One region of the Streptomyces cinereoruber genome, then DNA from elsewhere that is predicted to be linked to it. Evidence: riboswitches for the same ligand, from Rfam matches in the RefSeq annotation. Region 1 holds a riboswitch; the other holds the start of a gene.
What was found. Region 1 has a riboswitch for cobalamin ahead of CP977_RS23105 (ribonucleoside-diphosphate reductase subunit alpha). Riboswitches for the same ligand answer to the same signal wherever they lie in the genome.
Positions count from the first base shown of each region.

Region 2: another riboswitch for cobalamin. It lies ahead of cobN (cobaltochelatase subunit CobN); the one in region 1 lies ahead of CP977_RS23105 (ribonucleoside-diphosphate reductase subunit alpha).

Region 1 is NZ_CP023693.1:5,088,012-5,093,761, reverse strand. It holds gene mctP (monocarboxylate uptake permease MctP) at 1-611, shown strand, start outside; cobalamin riboswitch at 790-912, shown strand; gene CP977_RS23105 (ribonucleoside-diphosphate reductase subunit alpha) at 1,043-3,418, shown strand; gene CP977_RS23100 (ribonucleotide-diphosphate reductase subunit beta) at 3,418-4,437, shown strand; gene CP977_RS23095 (ribosomal maturation YjgA family protein) at 4,574-5,002, shown strand; gene def (peptide deformylase) at 4,978-5,613, opposite strand; gene CP977_RS23085 (tetratricopeptide repeat protein) at 5,682-5,750, opposite strand, start outside.
Region 2 is NZ_CP023693.1:3,782,134-3,787,883, reverse strand. It holds gene CP977_RS16890 (precorrin-8X methylmutase) at 1-290, opposite strand, end outside; gene CP977_RS16885 (cobalamin biosynthesis protein CobG) at 287-1,540, opposite strand; cobalamin riboswitch at 1,879-2,017, shown strand; gene cobN (cobaltochelatase subunit CobN) at 2,056-5,673, shown strand.

The DNA of each region.
Region 1 (5,750 bases):
CGGGCGTCGCGTTCGCCGCGATCGGCATCGGCGCGCTCGTCCCGGCCGCGATCATGTCCATCGCCGCCGCCAACCTCTTCACGAGGAACATCTACAAGGACTTCATCAGGCCGGACGCCACCCCGGCACAGGAGACCAAGGTCTCCAAGATCGTCTCGCTCCTGGTGAAGGTCGGCGCGCTCGCCTTCGTCCTCACCATGGACAAGACGGTCGCGATCAACTTCCAGCTGCTCGGCGGCATCTGGATCCTGCAGACCTTCCCGGCCCTGGTCGGCGGCCTGTTCACCCGCTGGTTCCACCGCTGGGCGCTGCTCGCCGGCTGGGCCGTCGGCATGGTGTACGGCACGGTCGCCGCGTACGGCGTCGCCAGCCCGACCCAGAAGCACTTCGGCGGCTCCTCCGCCGAGATCCCGGGCATCGGCGAGATCGGCTACATCGGCCTCACCGCCTTCGTCCTCAACGTCGTGGTCACCGTGGTCCTCACCTTCGTCCTCAAGGCCGTCAAGGCCCCCGAGGGCGTCGACGAGACCTCCCCGTCGGACTACACGGCCGACGCCGGCGACCCGGGCGTGAAGACCGAGATGGAGAAGGCCACCGCGCCCACCCACTGACCCCACCGCCGCCACCGCCGCCGCAAGGGCCCGGGACCTCCACCAGGAGGCCCCGGGCCCCGTCGCGTCCCCCGGCGGACGGTCTCCGCGCGCCCGTTCCCCGGAGTTCCGCGCCCAAGTCCCGTCCAGGGGACGACACAACATGTGGGGGGTGCCACGAGCGGCGTCCACCACATGTATGCTCGTCCTCGCTGTCGACGCAGGGGAATCCGGCGCGAATCCGGAACTGTCCCGCAACGGTGTACTTCGTGCGGTTTCGTCCGGGGTGAGTCCGAACACCTGCCGACAGTGCGCCCGGTCCTTCCGTTCCGGGTGCCACAGACGTCCGGGCCTCGCGGAGTGGGCCGGTGGACGCGGCGCGTCGTGCGTGGACGCCCGCCCGTCCGCCTGCCCCCGCCGAGGCCCCGAGCCGAGCGAGGGAGAGCCCCCACGTGACCATCGCGCCCGCCGATCCGGCTTCGGCCGAGGCTTCCGCGGTCGAGAGCGACGGCCCCGGGACCGTACTGCTGCGGACCCTGACCGACCTCACCGCCGATCTCCCCGACACCGACCCCGGCCGGGTCGCCGCCGCCGCGCTCCGCGGCCGCAGCGCCGCCGCGGACGAGGCGGAGCTGCGCGAGCTGGCCACCGAGGCGGCCGCCGGCCTGATCGCCGAGGACCCGGCGTACTCCCGGCTCGCCGCCCGGCTCCTCACCATCACCATCGCCGACGAGGCCGCCTCCCAGGGCTCGGTGAACTTCTCCTCCTCGGTGGCCGTCGGGCACCGCGAGGGCCTGATCGCCGACCGCACCGCCGAGTTCGTCGCGCTGCACGCCGACCGCCTCGACGCCACCATCGACCGCGCCGGCGACGACCGCTTCGGCTACTTCGGCCTGCGCACCCTCTACTCGCGCTACCTGCTGCGCCACCCGATCACCCGCAAGGTCATCGAGACCCCGCAGCACTTCATGCTGCGCGTCGCCTGCGGTCTGGCCGAGGACGAGAGCGTCCGCGCGCTCGACGAGGTGGCCGCGCTGTACGGCCTGATGAGCCGCCTGGACTACCTGCCGTCCTCCCCCACGCTCTTCAACTCCGGCACCCGCCACCCGCAGATGTCCTCCTGCTACCTCCTGGACTCCCCCCAGGACGAGCTGGACTCCATCTACGACCGCTACCACCAGGTCGCGCGCCTCTCGAAGCACGCGGGCGGCATCGGCCTCTCGTACTCCCGCATCCGCGCCCGCGGTTCGCTGATCCGGGGCACCAACGGGCACTCCAACGGCATCGTGCCGTTCCTGAAGACCCTCGACGCCTCCGTCGCCGCCGTGAACCAGGGCGGTCGCCGCAAGGGCGCCGCCGCCGTCTACCTGGAGACCTGGCACGCGGACATCGAGGAGTTCCTGGAGCTCCGCGACAACACGGGCGAGGACCAGCGCCGCACGCACAACCTGAACCTGGCGCACTGGATCCCGGACGAGTTCATGCGCCGGGTGAACGCCGACGCCGAGTGGTCGCTGTTCTCCCCCTCGGACGTGCCCGAGCTGGTGGACCTGTGGGGCGAGGAGTTCGACGCCGCCTACCGCAAGGCCGAGGCGGCCGGCCTGGCCCGCAAGACGATGCCGGCCCGCGACCTGTACGGCCGGATGATGCGGACCCTGGCCCAGACCGGCAACGGCTGGATGACCTTCAAGGACGCCTCGAACCGGACGGCCAACCAGACCGCCGAGCCCGGCCACACCGTCCACTCCTCCAACCTCTGCACGGAGATCCTGGAGGTCACCGACGACGGCGAGACCGCGGTCTGCAACCTGGGCTCGGTCAACCTCGGCGCGTTCGTGGTCGGTTCGGACATCGACTGGGAGCGCCTGGACGCGACCGTCCGCACGGCCGTCACCTTCCTCGACCGGGTCGTGGACATCAACTTCTACCCGACCGAGCAGGCGGGCCGCTCCAACTCCCGCTGGCGTCCGGTCGGCCTGGGCGCCATGGGCCTCCAGGACGTCTTCTTCCAGCTGAAGCTGCCCTTCGACTCCCCCGAGGCGCGGGCGCTCTCCACCCGGATCGCCGAGCGGATCATGCTCGCCGCGTACGAGGCCTCCGCCGACCTCGCCGAGCGCAACGGTCCCCTTCCGGCCTGGGAGAAGACCCGCGCGGCCCGCGGCGTGCTGCACCCCGACCACTACGACGTCGAGCTGAACTGGCCGGAGCGCTGGACGGCGCTGCGCGAGCGGATCGCCGCCGTCGGCATGCGCAACAGCCTCCTCCTCGCCATCGCGCCGACCGCGACGATCGCCTCGATCGCCGGCGTGTACGAGTGCATCGAGCCGCAGGTCTCCAACCTGTTCAAGCGCGAGACGCTGTCGGGCGAGTTCCTCCAGGTCAACTCGTACCTGGTCGACGAGCTGAAGAAGCTCGGCGTGTGGGACGCGCAGACCCGCGAGGCGCTGCGCGACGCCAACGGCTCGGTGCAGGGCTTCACCTGGGTGCCGGCCGAGGTCCGCGACCTGTACCGCACGGCCTGGGAGATCCCGCAGCGCGGCCTGATCGACATGGCCGCCGCCCGCACCCCGTTCCTGGACCAGTCGCAGTCGCTGAACCTGTTCCTGGAGACGCCCACCATCGGCAAGCTGTCGTCGATGTACGCGTACGCCTGGAAGCAGGGCCTCAAGACGACGTACTACCTGCGCTCCCGCCCGGCCACCCGGATCGCCCGCGCCGCCCAGGCGTCGACGGCCGCCGCCGCGCCCATCCCCGTCCAGCAGGTCGCCGACCCCGACGCGGTCGCCTGCTCCCTGGAAAACCCCGAGTCCTGCGAGGCCTGCCAGTAATGTCCACCCCGAACACCGAGAAGAACCTGCTCGACCCGGGCTTCGAACTCACCCTCCGTCCCATGCGCTACCCGGACTTCTACGAGCGCTACCGGGACGCGATCAAGAACACCTGGACCGTCGAGGAGGTCGACCTCCACTCGGACGTCGCCGACCTCGCCAAGCTCACCCCCGGTGAGCAGCACATGATCGGACGCCTGGTCGCCTTCTTCGCGACCGGCGACTCGATCGTGGCGAACAACCTGGTCCTGACGCTCTACAAGCACATCAACTCCCCCGAGGCGCGGCTCTACCTGAGCCGGCAGCTCTTCGAGGAGGCCGTGCACGTCCAGTTCTATCTGACGCTGCTCGACACCTACCTGCCCGACCCGGACGACCGCGCCGCCGCGTTCGCCGCCGTCGAGAACATCCCCTCCATCCGCGAGAAGGCGCAGTTCTGCTTCCGCTGGATGGACTCGGTCGAGAAGATCGACCGCCTGGAGACCCAGGCCGACCGCCGCCGGTTCCTGCTGAACCTGATCTGCTTCGCCGCCTGCATCGAGGGCCTGTTCTTCTACGGCGCCTTCGCCTACGTGTACTGGTTCCGGTCCCGGGGCCTGCTGCACGGCCTGGCGACCGGCACCAACTGGGTCTTCCGCGACGAGACGATGCACATGAACTTCGCCTTCGAGGTCGTGGACACCGTCCGCAAGGAGGAGCCGGAGCTCTTCGACGACGCGCTCCAGCAGCAGGTCACCGACATGCTGAAGGAGGCCGTCGAGGCGGAGCTGCAGTTCGGCCGCGACCTGTGCGGCGACGGCCTGCCGGGCATGAACACCGAGTCGATGCGCGAGTACCTCCAGTGCGTCGCCGACCAGCGCCTCCAGCGCCTCGGCTTCGCCCCGGTGTACGGCTCGGAGAACCCGTTCTCCTTCATGGAGCTCCAGGGCGTCCAGGAACTGACCAACTTCTTCGAACGCCGCCCGTCCGCCTACCAGGTGGCGGTCGAGGGCTCGGTGGACCTGGACGAGGACTTCTAGTCCGTACGCCCGTGCCTCTGTACGGGGAAGGGCCCCGCACTCCGGAGAGTGCGGGGCCCTGAAGCTGCCGGGCGACTGAGGTGCGGAGGGAACCGATCTCCCGGGTCCCGGTCGACTTCGAGAAGGGCATGGGGCGATGACGCCGGGCTCCGGCACGGATGATCGCGTGCGGACGCGCCTCCGGGCGGGCGGTGCGGCCCTGGTGGTCGTCGCCGCGGGACTCGGAGTCCGTTCCACGGGGCCCGGGAGCGTCGCCAAGTACGCGGGAGACGCGCTGTACACGGTGCTGGTCCTGACCCTCGTGGTGCTTCTCGCGCCCCGCGTCAAGGCAGGGGTGGCGGCAGGGACCGCGCTCGGGTTCAGCTGCGCCGTGGAGCTGTTCCAGCTGAGCGGCGTCCCGGCGGAGCTGGCCGCGCACAGCGTGCTCGCGCGGCTCGTGTTCGGTACGTCGTTCAACGCGCCGGACCTGTTCTGGTACGCGGTCGGCGCGGTGTTCGGCTGGGCCGTCCACCGCGCCGTACGGACGCGAAAAGGCGTGGATCAGTCGTTCGGGACCGTCTCGTAGCGCGGGGTGCCCTCCTCCATCTGGCGCAGGGCGTCCTTGCGGTCGCGCTTGGAGAGGCGGTCGATGTAGAGGCGGCCGTACAGGTGGTCCGTCTCGTGCTGGAGGCAGCGGGCGAAGTAGCCGGTGCCGCGCACCTTGATCGGGTTGCCCTGCGGGTCCTGCCCGTGCACCTCGGCGTAGTCCGGGCGGGCCAGCTCGGCGTAGGCGGTCGGCACGGAGAGGCAGCCCTCGTTGGACTCGTCCAGGACGCGACGGTCCGCCGGCAGCTCCTGGAGCACCGGGTTGATCACGACGCCGGTGTGCCGGACGCCCTCGTCGTCCGGGCAGTCGTAGACGAAGACCTTGAGGTCCACGCCGATCTGGTTCGCGGCCAGGCCCACGCCCTCGGCGGCCTTCTGGCTGGCGAACATGTCGTCGATCAGCGCCGCGAGCTCGTCGTCGAACGCGGTGACGTCCTTGCACTCCTTGTGCAGCACGGGGTTGCCGACGACCGTGATCGGGCGGGCCTTGCCGCGCTCGCGGTGGGCGAGCTCACGCGCCTCGCAGTCCTCCGTGTCCACGACGAAGCCGTCATTGATCTGCGTCTGCTCGTCCGTCTCCTGCTGCGCCATGTCCGGCCGCGCCTTCCTGAAAAACCCGATTCCGTCGGAGGACAGCCTACGGGGCAGGGACGGGCCGCTCAGCAGACCTCTTCGAGATCCCGCCACTCGCGACTGTCCGGGCTGTCCGCCACCCAGCCGTCGAGGAG
Region 2 (5,750 bases), 1.3 Mb from region 1:
TTGTCGGCGGGCAGCCGCTTGCGGGTGACGCCGCTGGCGACCATCTGCGCGTCGCAGAGGATCGGCGCGCCCGCCCGGAGCGCGGCGCGGGCGCTCGCGACGACGCCCGGCGAGTACGCGATGTCCTGGACGAGGTCCGTCATGCCGCAGGCGTGGATCATCCGGACCGCCACCTGGGCGACGTCGGCGGGCAGGCCCGTGAGGTCCGCCTCGGCGCGGATCGTGGCAAAGGAACGGCGGTAGATCTCCGTGCCGTCCTTCTCGTAGTCGAACATCCTGTTCTCGCTCATCTCGTTGTACGGGGCGCGGTGCGGGGTGCGGTACGGGCCGTGGTGACCGCGGGGGTCAGGTCGGTACGGGGGACGGGGGCGCCGTCGACCAGGTAGCCGCCGCCTGGGGCGGCGAGGACGTCGACCCAGTCGCCGTGCGGGTGTCCGCAGCGGCGCTCGCAGCCGGAGTAGTGGACGGGCAGGCCGGGACGGCCGGGGACCGCGTCCGCCCGCACGTCCGCGAGGGACTTGGCGCAGCCGGGCCGCCCGGTGCAGGCGCTGACGCCGACCCAGGGGGAGTCGGGGCGGGTGATCAGGCCGTGCGCCTCCAGGCCGGACAGCCGCCCGGGGTCCGCCCCGACGACGACGGCCCCGCGCCAGGGCGTGAACCGCACCTCGTCGGCGGGCAACAGGGCCCGCAGCCGGCCGGCGGTGAACCGGCCGAGGGGGGCGAGGACGTGGAGGGAGGCGGGGCCCAGGGGGCCGGGGGCGAGGGCGGGGGGTGCGCCGTGGGGCGGCAGGGGCTCCCGTACGGGCTCCGCCGCGATCCCGGCCGTCGTGAGCGCCGCCCGGACGTCCACCCCGGAGCCCTCCGGCAGTTCCCGGACGCGCCAGGCGCCCGTACCGGCTTCGCGGGCGGCGGTCAGGAAGGCGCGGGCGGCGGCGAGGGCGGCGCGCGGGGCGTCGGCGGCGGCCACGCGCACGGTCCGGTCGCCGAGGCGCAGGAGCGCGGCGCCGGGGGCCACTGCGACCAAGGTCACATCCCCGCCGAGGCCGGTGACGTCGCCGCGGCCGTCGTCCAGGACGAAGAGGAACCGGCCCGAGAGCGCGGCGGCCCAGGGCGCGGCGCAGAGCCGTTCGTCCAGCTCGCGGGCCCACAACTGCACGTCGGCCGCGCCGAGTCCGTCGAGTCCTGCGGCCGGGGAGGCCACGATGTTGCGGACGCGCTCGTGGGTGGGGGAGGGCAGCAGGCCCGCCTCCGCCAGGAGCGCCGCGAGCTCCGCCCCGCAGTCGCCGGCCAGGCCGCGCAGCTCGGCGTTCCCGCGCGAGGTGACGCTGATCCGCCCGTCGCCCAGGGTCTCGGCCGCGTGCGCCAGGACCTCGACCTGACGTGCCGTCAACCTCCCTGCGGGCAGCCTCAGTCGGGCCAGGTGCCCGTCGTCGGCGGAGTGCAGCCGCAGCGCCCCGGGGCAGGCGTCGCCGCGCTCCCGCGCACGGGGTGCGCCGGGGGCGGGCGTCGGGGTCGGGGTGGGCGGCATGGCGGCGAGCATACCCACGGGAAACCGAGGGCCGACGGGGTGTGACCGGCCTGACTCGGAGCGCCGGGCGGGGTGCGCGAGTCGGCCGTCCGGTCTTCCGGCGGGGGTGCGGCGGAGGCCCGCCCGGCCTGCCGGCGGGAACGAGCCGACGGGCCGTCCGGTCCTCCGGCGGGGTGTGCCGACGGGCTGTCCGGTCCTTCGGCGGGGGTGTGCCGACGGGCCGCTCGGCCCTCCGGCCGGGATGCGCCGCCGGCCGGGCCTCCGGCGCGGAAGCACCGTCCCGCCGTCCGCCCCCGGGCCCGGTGTGATCCGTCCGACCCTCCCGCTCCCTCCAGCCCCCACGGCCCACGATCTAGGATGCGAGTCGGCATGGGGTCCCAGGACCCCGGGGAGGAAGCCCGGTGAGATTCCGGCGCGGTCCCGCCACTGTGAGCCGGCCCGGCGCCATCGGGCCGGTGAGTCAGGAACTCCTGCCGTCCACACGACCACCCGGGGCGCGGACAACCCCGAGGAAGGCCTGCCTCGCCATGCTCCTGCTGCTGTCGCACTCCGACACCGACCTGCTCAGCGCCCGCGCGGCCGGCGGCCCGGTCGAGTACCGGTTCGCCAACCCCTCCCGGCTCCCGCTCGCCGATCTCGACGGCCTCCTCGACGGCGCCGACCTCGTCGTCGTCCGCCTCCTCGGCGGCCTCCGCTCCTGGCAGGACGGACTCGACGCGATCCGCGCCGCCGGAAAGCCGGTCGTCGTGCTCAGCGGCGAGCAGGCGCCCGACGCGCAGCTGATGGAGGCGTCCACCGTGCCCGTCGGCGTCGCCACCGAGGCGCACGCCTACCTGGCGCACGGCGGCCCCGCCAACCTGGAGCAGCTGGCCCGCTTCCTCTCCGACACCGTCCTGCTCACCGGCCACGGCTTCGAGGCCCCGGCCGCCGCCCCCACCTGGGGCCCGCTGGAGCGGACCGCCCGGGACGGGGACGGCCCGACGGTCGCCGTGCTCTACTACCGCGCCCACCACATGAGCGGCAACACCGCCTTCGTCGGCGCCCTGTGCGACGCGATCGAGGACGCGGGCGCGCGGGCCCTCCCGCTGTACGTGGCGTCCCTGCGCGCGCCCGAGCCGGAACTGCTCGACACCCTCCGCACCGCCGACGCCATCGTCACCACCGTGCTCGCGGCGGGCGGCACCAAGCCCGCCGAGGCGCAGGCCGGCGGCGACGAGGAGGCCTGGGACGCGGGCGCGCTCGCCGCGCTCGACGTGCCGATCCTCCAGGCCCTCTGCCTGACCGGTTCGCGGTCCGCGTGGGAGGAGAACGACGAGGGCCTGTCCCCGCTGGACGCCGCCAGCCAGGTCGCCGTCCCCGAGTTCGACGGGCGCCTGATCACCGTCCCGTTCTCCTTCAAGGAGATCGACGAGGACGGCCTGCCCGCGTACGTGGCGGACGCCGAGCGCGCGGCCCGCGTCGCCGGGATCGCCGTGCGGCACGCCCGCCTCCGGCACATCCCGAACGCCGAGAAGAAGCTCGCGCTGGTCCTCTCCGCGTACCCCACCAAGCACTCCCGCATCGGCAACGCCGTCGGCCTCGACACCCCCGCCTCCGCCGTCTCGCTCCTGCGCCGGCTGATCGAGGAGGGGTACGACTTCGGGCCCGCCGAGGAGCTGCCCGGTCTGGTGTCGGGCGACGGCGACGAGCTGATCTACGCCCTCATCGAGGCCGGCGGCCACGACCAGGACTGGCTGACCGAGGAGCAGTTGGCGAAGAACCCGGTCCGCATCCCGGCCGCCGACTACAAGCGCTGGTACGCCACCCTCCCCGAGGAGCTGCGGACGCAGGTCGAGGAGCACTGGGGCCCGGCGCCCGGCGAGATGTTCCTCGACCGGTCGCGGAACCCGGAGGGCGACATCGTGCTCGCCGCCCTGCGGCGCGGGAACCTCCTCGTCCTCATCCAGCCGCCGCGCGGCTTCGGCGAGAACCCGATCGCGATCTACCACGACCCCGACCTGCCGCCGTCCCACCACTACCTGGCCGCCTACCGCTGGATCGCGGCCCGCGCCGAGGACGGCGGCTTCGGCGCCGACGCCATGGTGCACCTGGGCAAGCACGGCAACCTGGAGTGGCTGCCCGGCAAGAACGCCGGCCTGTCCGCCGCCTGCGGCCCGGACGCGGCCCTCGGCGACATCCCGCTGGTCTACCCGTTCCTGGTCAACGACCCGGGCGAGGGCACCCAGGCCAAGCGGCGCGTGCACGCCACCCTGGTCGACCACCTGGTGCCGCCGATGGCCCGCGCCGACTCGTACGGCGACATCGCGCGCCTGGAGCAGCTGCTCGACGAGTACGCGCAGATCTCCTCCATGGACCCGGCGAAGCTGCCCGCGATCCGCGCCCAGATCTGGACCCTGATCCAGGCCGCCAAGCTCGACCACGACCTGGGGCTCGAAGAGCGCCCGGAGGACGACGGGTTCGACGACTTCCTGCTGCACGTCGACGGCTGGCTGTGCGAGGTCAAGGACGCCCAGATCCGCGACGGCCTGCACGTCCTCGGCGGCGCCCCGACCGGCGAGGCCCGGGTCAACCTGGTCCTCTCCATCCTGCGCGCCCGCCAGATCTGGGGCGGCACGCAGGCGCTGCCGGGTCTGCGCGAGGCCCTGGGCCTGGACGAGTCGGCCGCGACCCGCACCACCGCCGACGAGGCGGAGGCGAAGGCGCGCGAGCTGGTCGAGGCGATGGAGGCGGCGGACTGGGCGGTCGAGGCGGTCGAGTCGGTCGCGGCCGACCACGGCCCCGACGTCCGGGCCGTGCTGCGGTTCGCCGCCGAGCAGGTCGTGCCGCGCCTGGCCGCCACCACCGACGAGCTGGCGCACGCCGTCCACGCGCTCGACGGCGGCTTCGTCCCGGCCGGCCCGTCCGGCTCCCCGCTCCGGGGCCTGGTCAACGTCCTGCCGACCGGCCGCAACTTCTACTCCGTCGACCCGAAGGCCGTCCCCTCCCGGCTCGCCTGGGAGACCGGCCAGGCGCTCGCGGACTCGCTCCTGGAGCGCTACCGCACCGACAACGGCGACTGGCCGACCTCCGTGGGCCTCTCCCTGTGGGGCACGAGCGCGATGCGCACCGCCGGCGACGACGTCGCCGAAGCCCTCGCCCTGCTCGGCGTCCGCCCGCTGTGGGACGAGGCCTCGCGCCGCGTCAACGGCCTGGAGCCGATCCCGCTCGCCGAGCTGGGCCGCCCGCGCATCGACGTCACCCTGCGCATCTCGGGCTTCTTCCGCGACGCGTTCCCGCACGTCATCGGCCTCCTGGACGACGCCGTACGGCTCGTGGCCGGCCTGGAGGACGAGTCCGCCGAGGACAACTACGTACGGGCGCACGCGCAGGCCGACCTCGCCGAGCACGGCGACGAGCGGCGCGCCACCACCCGCATCTTCGGCTCCCGGCCGGGGACGTACGGCGCGGGCATCCTCCAGCTGATCGACTCCCGCGACTGGCGCACGGACGCCGACCTCGCCGAGGTGTACACGGTGTGGGGCGGTTACGCGTACGGGCGCGGGCTCGAAGGACGCCCGGCGCGGGCCGAGATGGAGACCGCGTACAAGCGGATCGCGGTCGCCGCGAAGAACACGGACACGCGCGAGCACGACATCGCGGACTCGGACGACTACTTCCAGTACCACGGCGGCATGGTGGCGACCGTCCGCGCGCTCAAGGGCACGGCCCCCGAGGCGTACATCGGCGACTCGACCCGTCCCGAGACCGTCCGCACCCGCACCCTGGTCGAGGAGACCTCCCGCGTCTTCCGGGCCCGCGTGGTCAACCCGCGCTGGATCGAGGCGATGCGCCGCCACGGCTACAAGGGCGCGTTCGAGCTGGCGGCGACCGTCGACTACCTCTTCGGGTACGACGCCACGACGGGCGTGGTCGCGGACTGGATGTACGACAAGCTGACGCAGGAGTACGTCCTCGACCCGGAGAACCAGGCCTTCCTGAAGGAGGCCAACCCCTGGGCCCTGCACGGCATCGCGGAGCGCCTCCTCGAAGCCGAGTCCCGCGGCATGTGGGAGAAGCCGGACCCGGAGACGCTGGCCGCGCTGCGGCAGGTGTTCCTGGAGACCGAGGGCGACCTCGAAGAGGGCGCGGACGGCTCGGACGACTGACGTAAACCCCTTTCACGCCGTCCCGTACGGCGTCACGGCCCGGCCGCCCGTGCGGCCGGGCCGTTTCGCGTTCCCGC